DNA from 2 places in the Sodalis sp. RH24 genome. Region 1 is predicted to be linked to the other one. Evidence: predicted binding sites of a transcription regulator. Region 1 holds the regulator's gene; the other holds the start of a gene.
What was found. Region 1 encodes PurR, which represses purine synthesis genes. Its sites were predicted from a motif close to CANGCAAACGTTTGCNTG; they were not measured.
Positions count from the first base shown of each region.

Region 2: the regulator PurR is predicted to act here: its motif matches at 3,396-3,413, upstream of glyA (serine hydroxymethyltransferase).

Region 1 covers NZ_CP178729.1:741,357-748,053, forward strand. Annotated here, with positions in the region: gene ACL2XG_RS03325 (riboflavin synthase subunit alpha) at 161-802, shown strand; gene cfa (cyclopropane fatty acyl phospholipid synthase) at 1,056-2,207, opposite strand; gene purR (HTH-type transcriptional repressor PurR) at 2,653-3,669, opposite strand; gene ACL2XG_RS03340 (YnhF family membrane protein) at 3,907-3,996, shown strand; gene ACL2XG_RS03345 (NlpC/P60 family protein) at 4,060-4,953, opposite strand; gene ACL2XG_RS03350 (Grx4 family monothiol glutaredoxin) at 5,365-5,712, shown strand; gene rnt (ribonuclease T) at 5,786-6,451, opposite strand; gene gloA (lactoylglutathione lyase) at 6,571-6,697, opposite strand, start outside.
Region 2 covers NZ_CP178729.1:5,001,113-5,007,809, reverse strand. Annotated here, with positions in the region: gene ACL2XG_RS22765 (DUF1007 family protein) at 1-343, opposite strand, end outside; gene csiE (stationary phase inducible protein CsiE) at 572-1,849, shown strand; gene glyA (serine hydroxymethyltransferase) at 2,019-3,272, opposite strand; gene glnB (nitrogen regulatory protein P-II) at 3,553-3,891, opposite strand; gene glrR (two-component system response regulator GlrR) at 3,957-5,294, opposite strand; gene ACL2XG_RS22740 (two-component system QseEF-associated lipoprotein QseG) at 5,294-6,079, opposite strand; gene ACL2XG_RS22735 (sensor histidine kinase) at 6,082-6,697, opposite strand, start outside.

The sequences.
Region 1 (6,697 bases):
TAACATAAAGGTTAAAAATCTGCGGCATAGTGTAAAGCATTTGTCCGGTTATACCAGTGCGGGACGACACAAATCCGTGCGGCGGCGGATTTGGATTTCCTGGGGAAATCGTGCACACTAGCCTGACTGATTCCAGCGGTGGTTTACAGAGGCCAAGGTTATGTTTACGGGTATTGTTCAGGGCACCGCGCCCATTGTGGCAATTGAAGAAAAAGCGAATTTTCGCACGCATTTCGTTTCCCTGCCGGCGGCGATGTTGTCCGGTCTGGAGGAGGGCGCCTCCGTGGCGCACAACGGCTGTTGCCTGACGGTGAGCGGCATTAACGGCGACGTGGTGGCGTTTGATTTGATGAAAGAGACGCTGCGGGTGACCAATCTGGGCGATCTGCAGGTGGGGGATGAGGTGAACGTAGAACGCGCCGCCACCTTTAACGCCGAGATCGGCGGACATGTGATGTCCGGGCATATCATGTGCACTGCCGAGATTGTGAAAATCGTGACGTCGGAAAATAATCGGCAGATTTGGTTCAGAATGCCGGACAAAGCGCTGATGAAATATGTCCTGTATAAAGGATATATCGGCATCGACGGCATCAGCCTGACTATCGGCGAGGTGGCGGCCGATAAATTTTGCGTGCATTTAATACCGGAAACCCTGATGCGCACCACGTTGGGTAAAAAAAGGCTGGGGCAGCGGATCAATATTGAAATCGATCCCCAGACCCAGGCGGTGGTGGATACGGTGGAGCGTGTGCTGGCGCAGCGGGAAGCGGCGATTGCCGCGACGTTAAATACCCTTTAACACGCTTGTCTTGAGTGCGGTGTTGGCGGGCCTAGCGTGCCATGGGGCACTCTGGCGGCCAGGAGATGGCCGCTTCGACCCCATCGGCGCGCTCTCCCTTTAACACGCCTGTCTTGAGTGCGGTGTTAAAGGGCCTGGCGTGCCATGGGCCACTCTGGCGGCCAGGAGATGGCCGCATCGCCCCCATCGGCGCGCTCTCCCTTTACCACGCCTGTCTTGAGTGCGGTGTTAAAGGGCCTGGCGTGCCATGGTATTAACGGGGTACGCGAATACCGCCATCCACGCCTTCCGGGCTGAATAATACCTGCCATAAATGGATATTGCGCGCGCGGAATGCCCCCGCGCAGGCATTCAGGTAATAACTGAACATACGGTAAAAACGGTCGGAGTATTTGTTGGACAGCGCCGGCCAGGCGGCGACAAAACGTTCATACCAGGCCATGAGCGTTTTGTCGTAATCAGAGCCGAAGTTATGCCAGTCTTCCATAACAAAATGCTTTTCGCTGGCATGGGCAATCTGCTGTACCGACGGCAGGCAGCCGTTAGGAAAAATATACTTATTTATCCACGGGTCGACATTCATATCGGTGATATTCGAGCCGATGGTGTGCAGCAGGAACAGACCGTCGCGTTTCAGGTTGCGATCGATAACGTCGAAATAGGTGGCGTAATTCTTGGGGCCTACGTGTTCGAACATGCCGACTGAAACAATACGGTCAAATTGCATATCCAGATCGCGATAGTCCTGCAGCAAAATGGTGACATCCAGTCCCTCGCAGCGCGTTTGCGCCAGCTTTTGCTGCTCGGCAGAGATAGTGACGCCCTGTACCGATACGCCATAATTCCTGGCCGCGTAGGCGGCAAGCCCGCCCCAGCCGCAGCCCACGTCCAGCAGCGTCAGGCCGGGTCGCAGCTGCAGTTTTTCGCAAATCATCTTCAGCTTATCCTGCTGGGCTTCCTCGAGGGTGGTCGCCTGTTTCCAGTAGCCGCAGGAATATTGCATATAGGGATCGAGCATCTTTTCAAACAGATCGTTACCCAAATCGTAATGTTCTTTGCCCACGATCCAGGCCCGCTTTCGCGACTGGAGGTTCATCAGCCGGGCGGCGGCAATGCGTAAGGTATCTTTTAAATGATGCGGAAGTTTATTCTCCAGACCCGCCCTGAGAACACGCTGGAAAAAAATGTCCAGCCGCTCACACTCCCACCAGCCATCCATGTAACTCTCGCCCAATCCCAAAGATCCATCCTGCAATACGCGCTTAAAAAATCCCGGATTCTTGATTCGGATATCAAATGGTCTTGAACCATTGAGTTCAATACCGGCTTCAGAGAGCAATTCATGGACGATACGGTACCAATCATTATCATGAAAGCTCAGGTCTTCAACGCACGAGGAACTCATAGCTTCTCCATCACCTTTCTTCTGCAGTGCCCCGTCAGGAAAAGCACTCACCATGCCTGCGGGCTTTATAAGAATCCACGGTTATCCGTGGTGTCTGAAGTATCACCATCAACAGAGGAATATAAAGTAAACCTTAGACTGCGACTTAGCCGGGCGCTTTATAAAAGGGTGATGTCATGTTGGAAAACACGACATACTTTTATACAAATTTATTAGACAACTCGTTATAATTGTTAACGATATTGAGTATAAGCCTGCATTTTAATTTAGACAATAGCTAACGCGCTAATGTATTTCCCATTATAACTTAATGATTTCTCGCTGAAACAATAACTCTTTGCACAGAGATCATTATATGAAAAATCTTGTGTCCGAGGCGGACGGCGCTTTACATAGCAACAGACCCTGGAGGCGCCAGCCCGTTGCCCGGGCCTGGCGCGTGGCCTTAAGCGGGGAAGGGACCGTCTGCGACCGAACGGCGTTCAATCAGCGACGGATGGACTTCGATGGTTTTGGCGTTCTCGCGTTTGCTGGTAATCCTATCGAGCAGCATGGTAAGCGCCGCCTCGCCCAAATCCTCTTTAGGCTGATGGATGGTGGTCAGCGCCGGGCTGAAAAAGCACGAATTGCGCACGTTGTCGTAGCCGATGATAGAAATATCCTCGGGTACGCTCAGGCCCATTTCATTAATGGCGCACAGTGCGCCCATGGCCATAATGTCGCCGCCGCAGAAGACCGCGGTGGGACGCGGCGTTTGCGCCAGGATTTGTTTCATCGCCAGGTAGCCGGATTCAGGCTCGAAATTGCCTTGCACAATCCAGCGGTCGTTTAACGGGATGCCGGCCTCCGCCATGGCATGCAGATAGCCGCGGTGGCGGCCGCCGCCGGTGTTGCGCGCCAGCTGTCCGGGAATGGCGCCGATGGCGCGATGGCCGCGTTTAAGCAAATATTGCGTCGCCATATAACCGCCGGCAAAGGCGTTATCGATAATGGTGTCGGTAAAATCACGGCGGGCCTCACCCCAATCCATGACCACCATGGGGATATGCTGATATTCCTCAAGCATATCCAGCAGCGTTTCGGGATACTCGGCGCACATCACCAGCAGGCCGTCGACGCGCTTTTGCGCCAGCATCGCCAGATAGGCGCGCTGTTTTTCGAGATCATTGTGCGAATTGCACAATATCAGGGTATAACCGCGAGCAAAGCAATGGTGCTCAATCGCCTCGATAATTTCGGCGAAATAGGGCGCCTCGCTGGTGCTGGCGAGCAGGCCGATGGACTTGGTGCGATTGACCTTCAGGCTGCGCGCCACGGCGCTGGGTGAATAATGCAGTTGTTTAATGGCGTCCAGCACGGCAATTTGAGTGTCTTGCGCAACAAAACGGGTTTTATTGATCACATGCGAAACGGTGGTTGTCGATACATTAGCGCGTTTTGCCACATCTTTAATGGTTGCCATGCCTTTGATACTCCCGTACGCCCTGGCTGGAATAATGTCTGTCGAAGGCGCAAGCACTTTCCGACGCTGTGGAATTAACCGTTAATTTTCGTTCATCCCGCGCCAAAGTGAAAGTGTTAAATGTGGCGGCTACAGGTTGGGAGCAAGCTTTTTCATCGCTGTTATGGCAAACTGACGATAACTGCTCTGCGGGCCGGTGGATAAGGCCGGCGCCCTGGTTTACGTTAAGGAGATAGAATGGACAGCGATTTAAAAATGTCGTTACTGACCACGGTGTTCTCGCTGCTGGTGATTATTGTCTTCAGCTTTACCGCCGTCATGAACTGACACCCTCTCGGTTCAGATATAAAAAAGAGGAGCCTTGGCTCCTCTTTTTTTTCCGGCGCGCCTTCAGCGGATATTTTTCGGCGTGACCACCCGGCGGGCGCCCACGTAATGATCCTGCCAATAATCCTCACTCAGATAGCTGATACGGATATCGCTGCCGGTGCGGGGCGACTGGATAAAGCGACCATTGCCAAGATAGACGCCGACGTGATCCGCCGCGCCGCGATTGGAAATATGGAAAAAGACCAGGTCGCCGCTTTCCAACTCGTCTTTCTTAACCGGCGCTGCGTCGCGCAGGTGGTACATTTCGTTGGCGGTGCGCGGCATATGGATGCGTACCACATCCTTGTAGGCATAATAAATCAGGCCGCTGCAGTCAAAGCCGGTATTAGGCGACATGCCGCCCCAACGGTAAGGCTTGCCCATTTGGGAGAGGAGTTTATTCATGGCGGTAAGCTTGGCGGTCTGGTAGCGTTTCTTATGGCTCTCGCTCATCTTTATCGGCTGATCGTTGGCCACCAGTTCTACCGCCGCCTGATCTTTTATCATCCGGTGCCGGCCGTAACCTTTTTTATAGCCTTTTTTCGGCGGAGTGAAGGAGGCTATTTTTTTCGTCGCCGTGGTTTTTGATGCCTTGGCAAGAGGGGAGGTTTTGCTTTTCTTCGCGCCGGTTTTCACCACCGCGGGTTCCAAAGGCCGTTTCACGCCGGCTTTTTCATGCGCCGGTTCCGGCGATTTTTTAATGCTGGCTTTTTCACTGACGGCGGGCGCGCTGGCGACAGGTTTGCTTTTCTTGGCTATTTTTACCGGTTTGCGTTTGCGCCGGTCACCGGTTTTTGCCGCCGCTGCCTGGAATTTGCGCTGATCGGCATTGACGCCGGCGCTCGGCGCGGCATGTGCCAGGTTCAAAAACAACTGGGTAAAAAGCAACACAAAAAGCGTAAAGCATAAACGCATGATAAACGCTATCCTTATGTGGCCCAAAATAGGGGGTTATCAACACCTCACAGGAATTTAAGCTATTTACCTCGTCATTGCATCATCAATTCACTACTTATTGTGTATAAACGTGAATAAGTTCGATTTTGCTGCATTTAACAGCGTTCAGCGGCGCTTTATTCAACATATTTTGAGGGTGTGCACCGAATGTTTCAGCCCGTTTTGTTCGGCGGCAGGGGGTAAAAGCCGCTACAGTGATAGTATTGCCTGTCCTACGTGGGCGGGCCGGGAGTGAATTGACGCGCCTTTACCGCGCGGGCCGGCAAAAAAACGTTTATTTGTTTAGCCGGTAGTGGCTAAAATGAAGAGACTGCGTGTAATCCCGCACAGTGCAGATAAGGCCAGATGCTGGCTTGAGGAAGCGAGACAATGACGACGATTGAAAAAATTCAGCAGCAGATAGCTGAGAACCCGATTCTTCTTTATATGAAAGGCTCGCCAAAATTGCCCGGCTGCGGTTTTTCCGCACAGGCAGTACAGGCGCTTTCCGCCTGTGGTGAGCGTTTCGCGTATGTGGATGTCCTGCAAAATCCCGATATTCGCGCCGAGTTGCCGAAATTCGCCAACTGGCCGACCTTCCCACAGCTGTGGGTGGACGGCGAACTGGTCGGCGGCTGCGATATCATTATCGAAATGTATCAGCACGGCGAGTTGCAACCGTTGATCAAAGAGACCGCGGTAAAATACAACTCCCAGGAAAACCAGACCCCTTCCTGAGTTCTCCGGGACGCCTGCGGATAACCCCCGCCCCTTGCGGCGGGGGTTTTTAACCGCCGGACGCAAGCATCGGCTAGGCGTGCTCGCCGGCGGCAGGCTCGCCGACGGGGGGAACAGGCCAGCCGCCGAGACGTTTCCAGCGATTAACCAGCTCACAAAATAATTCAGCGGTGCGTTCGGTGTCATAGAGCGCGGAATGCGCCTGGCCGGCGTCAAATTCGATGCCTCCGGCCGCGCAGGCTTTGGCCAACACCGTCTGGCCCAGCACCAGCCCGCTGAGAGCAGCGGTGTCGAAGGTGGCAAACGGATGGAAAGGATTACGCTTTAATGCCGCCCGTCCGGCCGCCGCCATAAGAAATCCGTGGTCGAACCCGGCATTGTGCGCGACGATAATCGCGCGGTTGCAGCCCCGATCCTTAATGCCTTTGCGCACCATTTTGAAAATTTCATGCAGCGCCTCGTACTCGCTCACCGCGCCGCGCAGCGGGTTGGTCGGGTCGATACCGTTAAAGGCCAGGGCTTCCGGCTGCAGTTGCGCGCCGGGAAAAGGCTCGACATGGAAATGCAGGCATTGGTCGGTGACCAGCCAGCCTTCATCGTCCATGTTGAGGGTGACGGCGGCGATTTCGAGCAAGGCGTCGGTTGCGGCGTTAAAGCCCGCGGATTCAATATCGATTACCACTGGATAAAAGCCGCGAAAACGGCCGCGAAGGGTATTTACATCATCAAGTTCAGCCATGCCTGTTCTTAATTTTTAAGGAAAACAGCCCGCATTATGGCAAATTTTAGCGCCGGATGCATGGCGAATCCGCTCCCTTCTCCCCAGGATAGCGGATTTGGCGGGGCCGGGCTGGTACTTTATTTGCCCAGGCCCTTGCCGGCATGTTTTTGTTCAATCAGCTCGATTTTATAACCATCGGGATCTTCGATAAAAGCGATAACCGTCGTGCCGCCCTTGACCGGTCCCGCTTCGCGGGTCACCTTG
Region 2 (6,697 bases), 1.2 Mb from region 1:
TGGGCAGGTTTTCAAATTTCACCGCCTTGCCGTCCCGGTACACTTCCGTGAAATAGTGCTGGCCCAGCACATTGGCCATAATCTGCGCCGCCAGCTTTTTCCAGATCACCGAATCCGGTTTGGCGTCGCCGGCGTCATAAAATACATCGGCTGAGGTGATCTCATCCATGGTCCAGGTCATCTTCAGCCCGGTAAGCCGCTCGTCTTGCGCCAGGATGTCTGTTTTCATATCGATAAAACTATGTGGATGAGCATATACCGGCCGGCAAAAACCACCGGCGACGGCCAGAAACAATCCGAGGGGCAATCGCCGGCATGGCGTATTACCCCTGTCTTTACCCATGTTGCCACATAACATTTTGCCGTCCTGTTATTCCCCGGGAAGATGCTAGCGGAAATCCGGAACGCGCCGCAAGACATTTTCGGTCAACTTTGCATAACCGGCGGAACGATTAGGAAGGCTAAAGTGTGACCGGGCTTAAAGCCCGCAAACAAAATAGGCTGTAATCTCACTTAGGGAAATTGTTTCGCTATTATTAGCTGTATTCCTTAACGTAAGGGCATCACATCTATGAGCCTGAACACCCCAGAGGTGCCAGCGCTTTCAGGTCCACAACGCCGTAGCCATTTGCTTTTGATGCTTTTTGCGCCCGTGCCGTCATTGTCATTGGCCGCCCTGGCCCGTTATAACGGCGAGGATTTGCCCACGACACGGCGCGATCTGGCTCATATAGAGAGCGAGATCCGACGCATATACCATCTTCAGCTGATTGCGCATCATGACGGCAGCTACCGGATCGAAGGCACAATCCTGAACCAGCGCCTATGCCTGATAGAAGGCATGCGCCGGGCCTTACGCCTGTGCGCGGACAAAGTAACCCGCTATTTCCTGCCGTTGCAGGAACAGCTCTGGTCCCAGGCTCCCGCCGCTTTTCAGGCAAGCGCGCTACAAATAGACGAACTGGTTGAGCGGTTCACGGTGCTTATCGATCGCCCCGCCGCCCCGTATGACCGGGCTTTTCTCGCGATTTATCTGCGCTATATCCTTTGTCAGTGCCCGTTGGCCGATCATCCTGAATTCAACCAGCATCAGCAGCAGTGGCTGCGGCAAAAAGCCGAGTATGCCGCCGTGACGGACATGTTCCGCCATTGGCCGGTCCCTCCCGCCGAACTATTGTGCCTGACGCTCCTGTCGCGGATGCTGAAAACCCCGCACCGCGCCCGTTCGCCTTCCGGCGAGGACCGGCAGTTACTGCACGAGGTGGAGGAACTGGTCAAACGCTTCGAGCAACTGGCCGGCATGAGTTTCAATGAGCCGGAAATGCTGGCTGGCCAGCTGTTTTCACATCTCAGCGCGGCCCTGGAACGCTGTCATTTTCACGTGGGCATCGACAACAGCCTGCAAATGGAGGTGGAGGAGAAATACCCGCGGCTGCTGCGCACCGCCAAGACGGCGGTTATGCCGTTTGAGGCCGCCTATCGCATTCGTTTTTCACGCGAAGAGATGGGATTGATTGCGGTCATTTTTGGCGCCTGGCTGATGCAGGACAATGATTTGCAGGAAAAACAGGTGGTGATCCTGACCAAAAGCGGCGGCGAGCAGGAGAAGTTGCTGGAGCTGCAGATTCGCGAGTTAACCCTGCTGCCCCTGAATATTAAATTCCAGGCGCTGGCGGAATTCCAGGCGCAAGGCGCGCCGAAAAACACCGTTCTGGTGGTGACCTCGTTCGCCATGCCGCTGCCGCTGTTTTCCCCGCCGTTGATGCTGGTGCGCCTGCCGCTGGCGCAAAGCCAGCAAGAGCGCATCCGCCAGCTTTTGGAAACCCCGGGCACGGCCGGCAACTGCTGAGACAGATTCACACCGAACGCAAAGCAGACGCGTTAAAGGGAATGCGTGCCGATGGGGGGCCGAATCGGGCGTGGTTTTCACGCCCGCCCGGGCGCCCCATGGCACGATAGGCCCGCCAACACGATATTCAAACCAGACGTATCAACGTGAGCGCGGGCCTGGGGGGCTATCAGGCATAAACCGGATAGCGCGCGCAGATATCCAGCACTTTCTTTTTAGTGCGCTCGATAACCGCTTCGTCATGGATGCTGTCCAGAATATCGCAAATCCAGCCGGCCAGCTCGCGCACCTCCTGCTCGCCGAAACCGCGCCGGGTGACCGCCGGCGTGCCGATACGGATACCGGAGGTGACAAACGGACTTTTAGGATCGTTTGGCACGGCGTTCTTGTTCACGGTGATATTCGCCCTTCCGAGCGCGGCATCGGCTTCTTTACCGGTCAGGTTTTTGTCCACCAGGTCCAGCAGGAACAGATGGTTATCGGTACCGCCGGAAACAATGTTGTAGCCGCGTTCCAGGAACACCGCCACCATGGCCTTGGCGTTCCTGGCCACCTGCTGCTGGTAAATACGGAACGCCGGCTCCATCGCTTCTTTCAGCGCCACCGCCTTGCCGGCGATCACATGCATCAACGGCCCGCCCTGCCCGCCCGGGAAAACGGCGGAATTGAGCTTCTTATACAGTTCTTCGCTGCCGCCCTTGGCCAGGATCAGGCCGCCGCGTGGACCGGCCAGGGTTTTATGGGTCGTGGTGGTCACCACATGCGCGTGAGGCACCGGGTTCGGATAGACATCGGCGGCGACCAGGCCGGCCACATGGGCCATGTCGACAAACAGGTAAGCGCCCACTTTATCGGCGATTTCACGCATCTTAGCCCAATCGACAATACCGGAATAGGCGGAAAAACCGCCGATAATCATCTTCGGCTTATGCGTTTCGGCCAATTGCGCCAGCTCCGCGTAATCGATATGGCCGCTCTCATCAATGCCGTAAGGAATGATGTTATACAGTTTGCCGGAAAAGTTAACCGGCGAACCATGGGTCAGGTGACCGCCGTGGGCCAGGTTCATGCCCAGCACCGTATCGCCGGGCTGCAACAGCGCGGTATAGACGGCAAAGTTGGCCTGCGACCCGGAATGCGGCTGCACGTTGGCATAATCGGCGCCGAACAGCTCCTTGGCGCGATCGATGGCCAGCTGCTCGACGATATCGACAAATTCGCAGCCGCCGTAATAACGCTTGCCCGGATAACCTTCGGCATATTTATTGGTCAACTGGGAGCCTTGAGCCTGCATGACGCGCGGACTGGTGTAGTTTTCCGAGGCAATCAGTTCAATGTGCTCTTCCTGGCGCACCACTTCCTGCTCCATTGCCTGCCATAATTCGGCATCATAATCTGCAATGTTCATATCACGCTTTAACATCCGCTTCTCCTGGCTCAGCTGGCATCGCTGTGGGGTGAAAAAAAAGATTGTAAGAATCCGTTGACGCTATGGCGATAGTGTAAACTTTTTTGCCCCTGCTCCGATAGGGCCCGCGCCGGTTTTTAAGCAAACGATTCCGTCGCCGCGCGCCCATAAGGGCGGGCACGCGCGGGTCGCAAGGGGATTGGGATTTTTTTTCATGCCGGCGGGGAATTTTTTCATGACCACGGGACTCCCCGCCCAGCGGTATATGCCGCGGGCGCGGGAATAACGGCGGGCGTCAGATCGCTTCTTCGTCCTGCTCGCCGGTGCGGATACGCACAACGCGCGCAACGTCGAAAACAAAGATTTTACCGTCGCCGATTTTACCGGTCTGGGCGGTATGCATGATGGTATCGACGCAGCTGTCGACGATATCATCGGCCACCACCAGCTCGATTTTTACCTTGGGCAAAAAATCCACCATATATTCCGCGCCGCGATAAAGCTCGGTATGGCCTTTCTGGCGCCCGAAGCCTTTCACCTCGGTGACGGTCATGCCGGTGATGCCGACTTCCGCCAACGCCTCGCGCACATCGTCCAGTTTGAACGGTTTGATAATTGCATCGATTTTTTTCATCGTAAAACCTTTTTCAGGCAGCCCGGCGACGCCGGCCGCGCAGCATGGGTAAAAAGAGAGCCAACTTAGGCTTTAAAGTCGTTAGCGTCCAGCTCGTGACGAGACAAAAGCTTATAAAATTCAGTGCGGTTACGTCCGGCCATACGCGCCGCCTGGGTAACGTTACCTTTGGTGATCTGCAATAATTTACGCAGATAATGTAATTCAAATTGCAATCTGGCCTCAACAAACGTCGGCAAGACGGTATTTTCCCCCTCCAGCGCCTGCTCCACCAGCGCTTCGCTGATGACCGGGGCCGACGTCAGGGCCACACACTGTTCTATCACGTTAACCAGCTGACGTACATTGCCAGGCCAACTGGCCGCCATCAGACGTTTCATGGCATCGGTGGAAAAGCTGCGTACAAACGGCTTATGGCGCAGCGCCGCCGCCCGCAGCAAATGATTGGCCAGCACCGGGATATCCTCGGCACGCTCATGCAGCGCCGGCAATTTCAGGCTGACCACATTCAGGCGGTAATACAAATCTTCGCGAAACCCGCCTGCGGCCATCACCTTGGGCAGATCGCGGTGGGTGGCGGAAATGATCCTGACGTCGATATCCACATCCCAATTGCTGCCCAGCGGGCGCACTTTGCGCTCCTGCAGGACGCGCAACAGCTTGACCTGCAAGGATAGCGGCATATCGCCAATCTCGTCCAGGAACAGCGTCCCGCCCGCGGCCGCCTGGAACAAACCCTCCCGGCTGCTCACCGCGCCGGTAAACGCCCCTTTGGCATGCCCGAACAGCTCCGACTCCAGCAACTGCTCCGGCAACGCGCCGCAGTTAATGGCGATAAAAGGATGTTTGGCGCGGGGGCTGGCGGCATGGATCGCCTGCGCCAGGATCTCCTTGCCGGTGCCGCTCTGGCCGTTAATCAGCACGCTGACATCCGACTGCGCCACCATTTTAGCCTGCTCCAGCAGCCGCAGCATGAGGGGGCTGCGGGTGACGATTGACTCGCGCCAGCTGTCGTCGCCCGCCGGCATCGACAGTTGCAGGGCATGATCGATAGCCTGGTATAAGGCATCCCTGTCGACGGGTTTGGTCAGGAAACTGAACACGCCTTTTTGCGTGGCGGCTACCGCATCGGGTATGGAACCATGGGCGGTCAGGATGATCACCGGCATGCCGGGCTGATGGCGCTGGATCTCGCCGAACAGCGCCAGCCCGTCCATTTCGTCCATGCGCAGATCGCTTATCACCAGATCGATTTTTTCCCGCGCCAGCACGCGCAGGGCGTCCTGGCCGCTTTCGGCGGTGGTGACGGTAAATCCTTCGCTGGTCAGGCGCATGCCCAGCAGTTTCAGCAGGCTGGTATCATCGTCGACCAATAATAAATGGGCGGTTTGATGTTGGCTCATTATTTACCGGTTCCCTGTTGTGGTCCGGCGGCGCCACGGCCCGCGGCGGCGTCCGGCGCGTCGTTATCGTCGTTGTCGGGCATATCCGGCGACAGCTGCTTGCGGGAGGATAACCGCTGCTCGATTTCCGTCAGGTTCTGCAGTTTGCGGGTGGTCACGTCCAGCTTACGCTGCAGCTCCATCTGCTGGATGCGCAGCATGTCTATCTGGCTGGCGCTGGTTTCCTGCTGCCGCTGGCTGCGGCTGCGCTCCTCCGCCAGCATCAGGCGCAGCGCCTGTTGTTGGCGCCACATTTTAAACAGCGGATAGATCGTCGCGGGAAATTGGGAACGGAATTCCAACAGGTGCTGATAAGACTCGCGCCGTTCAATCACGCTGATGCCGGCTGAATTGAGCAAAATACTCTGCCTGAAGGCGTCATGCCAGGTCTCGCCCGACTGATGCCCGGCTTCGGCGCGCGCCTGGGTGGGCGTTATGCGTTCGGCGCACTGCATGGCGCGCAGCCAGTAGCCGGGGTCGGCCAGGGTGGATTCTGCGTCGGTTTGCCAGAGTTCGTTGCATTCGGCGGCGAAACGGTTCGGCGGCGAGACCTGCTGCACCTGGGCCGTGGAAGAGCCGGCCACATCGCGGTGAGCGGGATAACCATGGCATCCCGCCAGCAGCACGGGCAGCAGGCATACCGGCCTGAACAGCCCGCGTATTGATGCCGGCGGCAAGGAAAAGCGAATCAGGCGATTAAAGCTTAGCGTCAATCTGCCCATCGCCGGTGCGGTACGTAACATCATTATTATTCATTCTCGGCGGTTAAGGGTAATTCTATCCGAAAGCAGACCCCGGCATACTCCACCGTCACCAGGTTAAGCTCGCCGTTCATCCTGCGGATACAATCACGCGCGATGCTTAATCCCAGGCCGCTGCCTTTAACCGCGCCCTTGCGTTGAACGCGGCCCTGGTAAAACGGCTCGAAAATCATGGTTTGCTCCGCCGGCATGATCGGCTCTCCGCTGTTGGCGATGTCCAGGATAAGGCGACCGGACGAAGTGCGGCTGCGGATCCAAATGTTACCGGATTCCGGGCCATAGTGCACCGCATTGGAGTAGAGATTGTCCAGCACGCGCATTAACAGCACCGGCTGCGCCCTGACGCGTTCGCACTCCAGCGCCACCAGGGTATGGATGTCCTTGGCGCGGGCCGGCAGGCTATGGGCGGTAATAACCCGCTCGATCATGGCGCCGAGAGCGATATCTTCATAGTCCGCCGGACTGTCGGCCAGTTTGCGATTGTAGTCGAGCAGCTGTTCGATCAGTAGTTGCAAGTGACGGCTGCTGCTGTCCAGGATGGCCACCACGTCCTGCTGATCCGGCGTCAGCGGACCGGCCACCTCGTCCGCCAGCAGCGCCGTG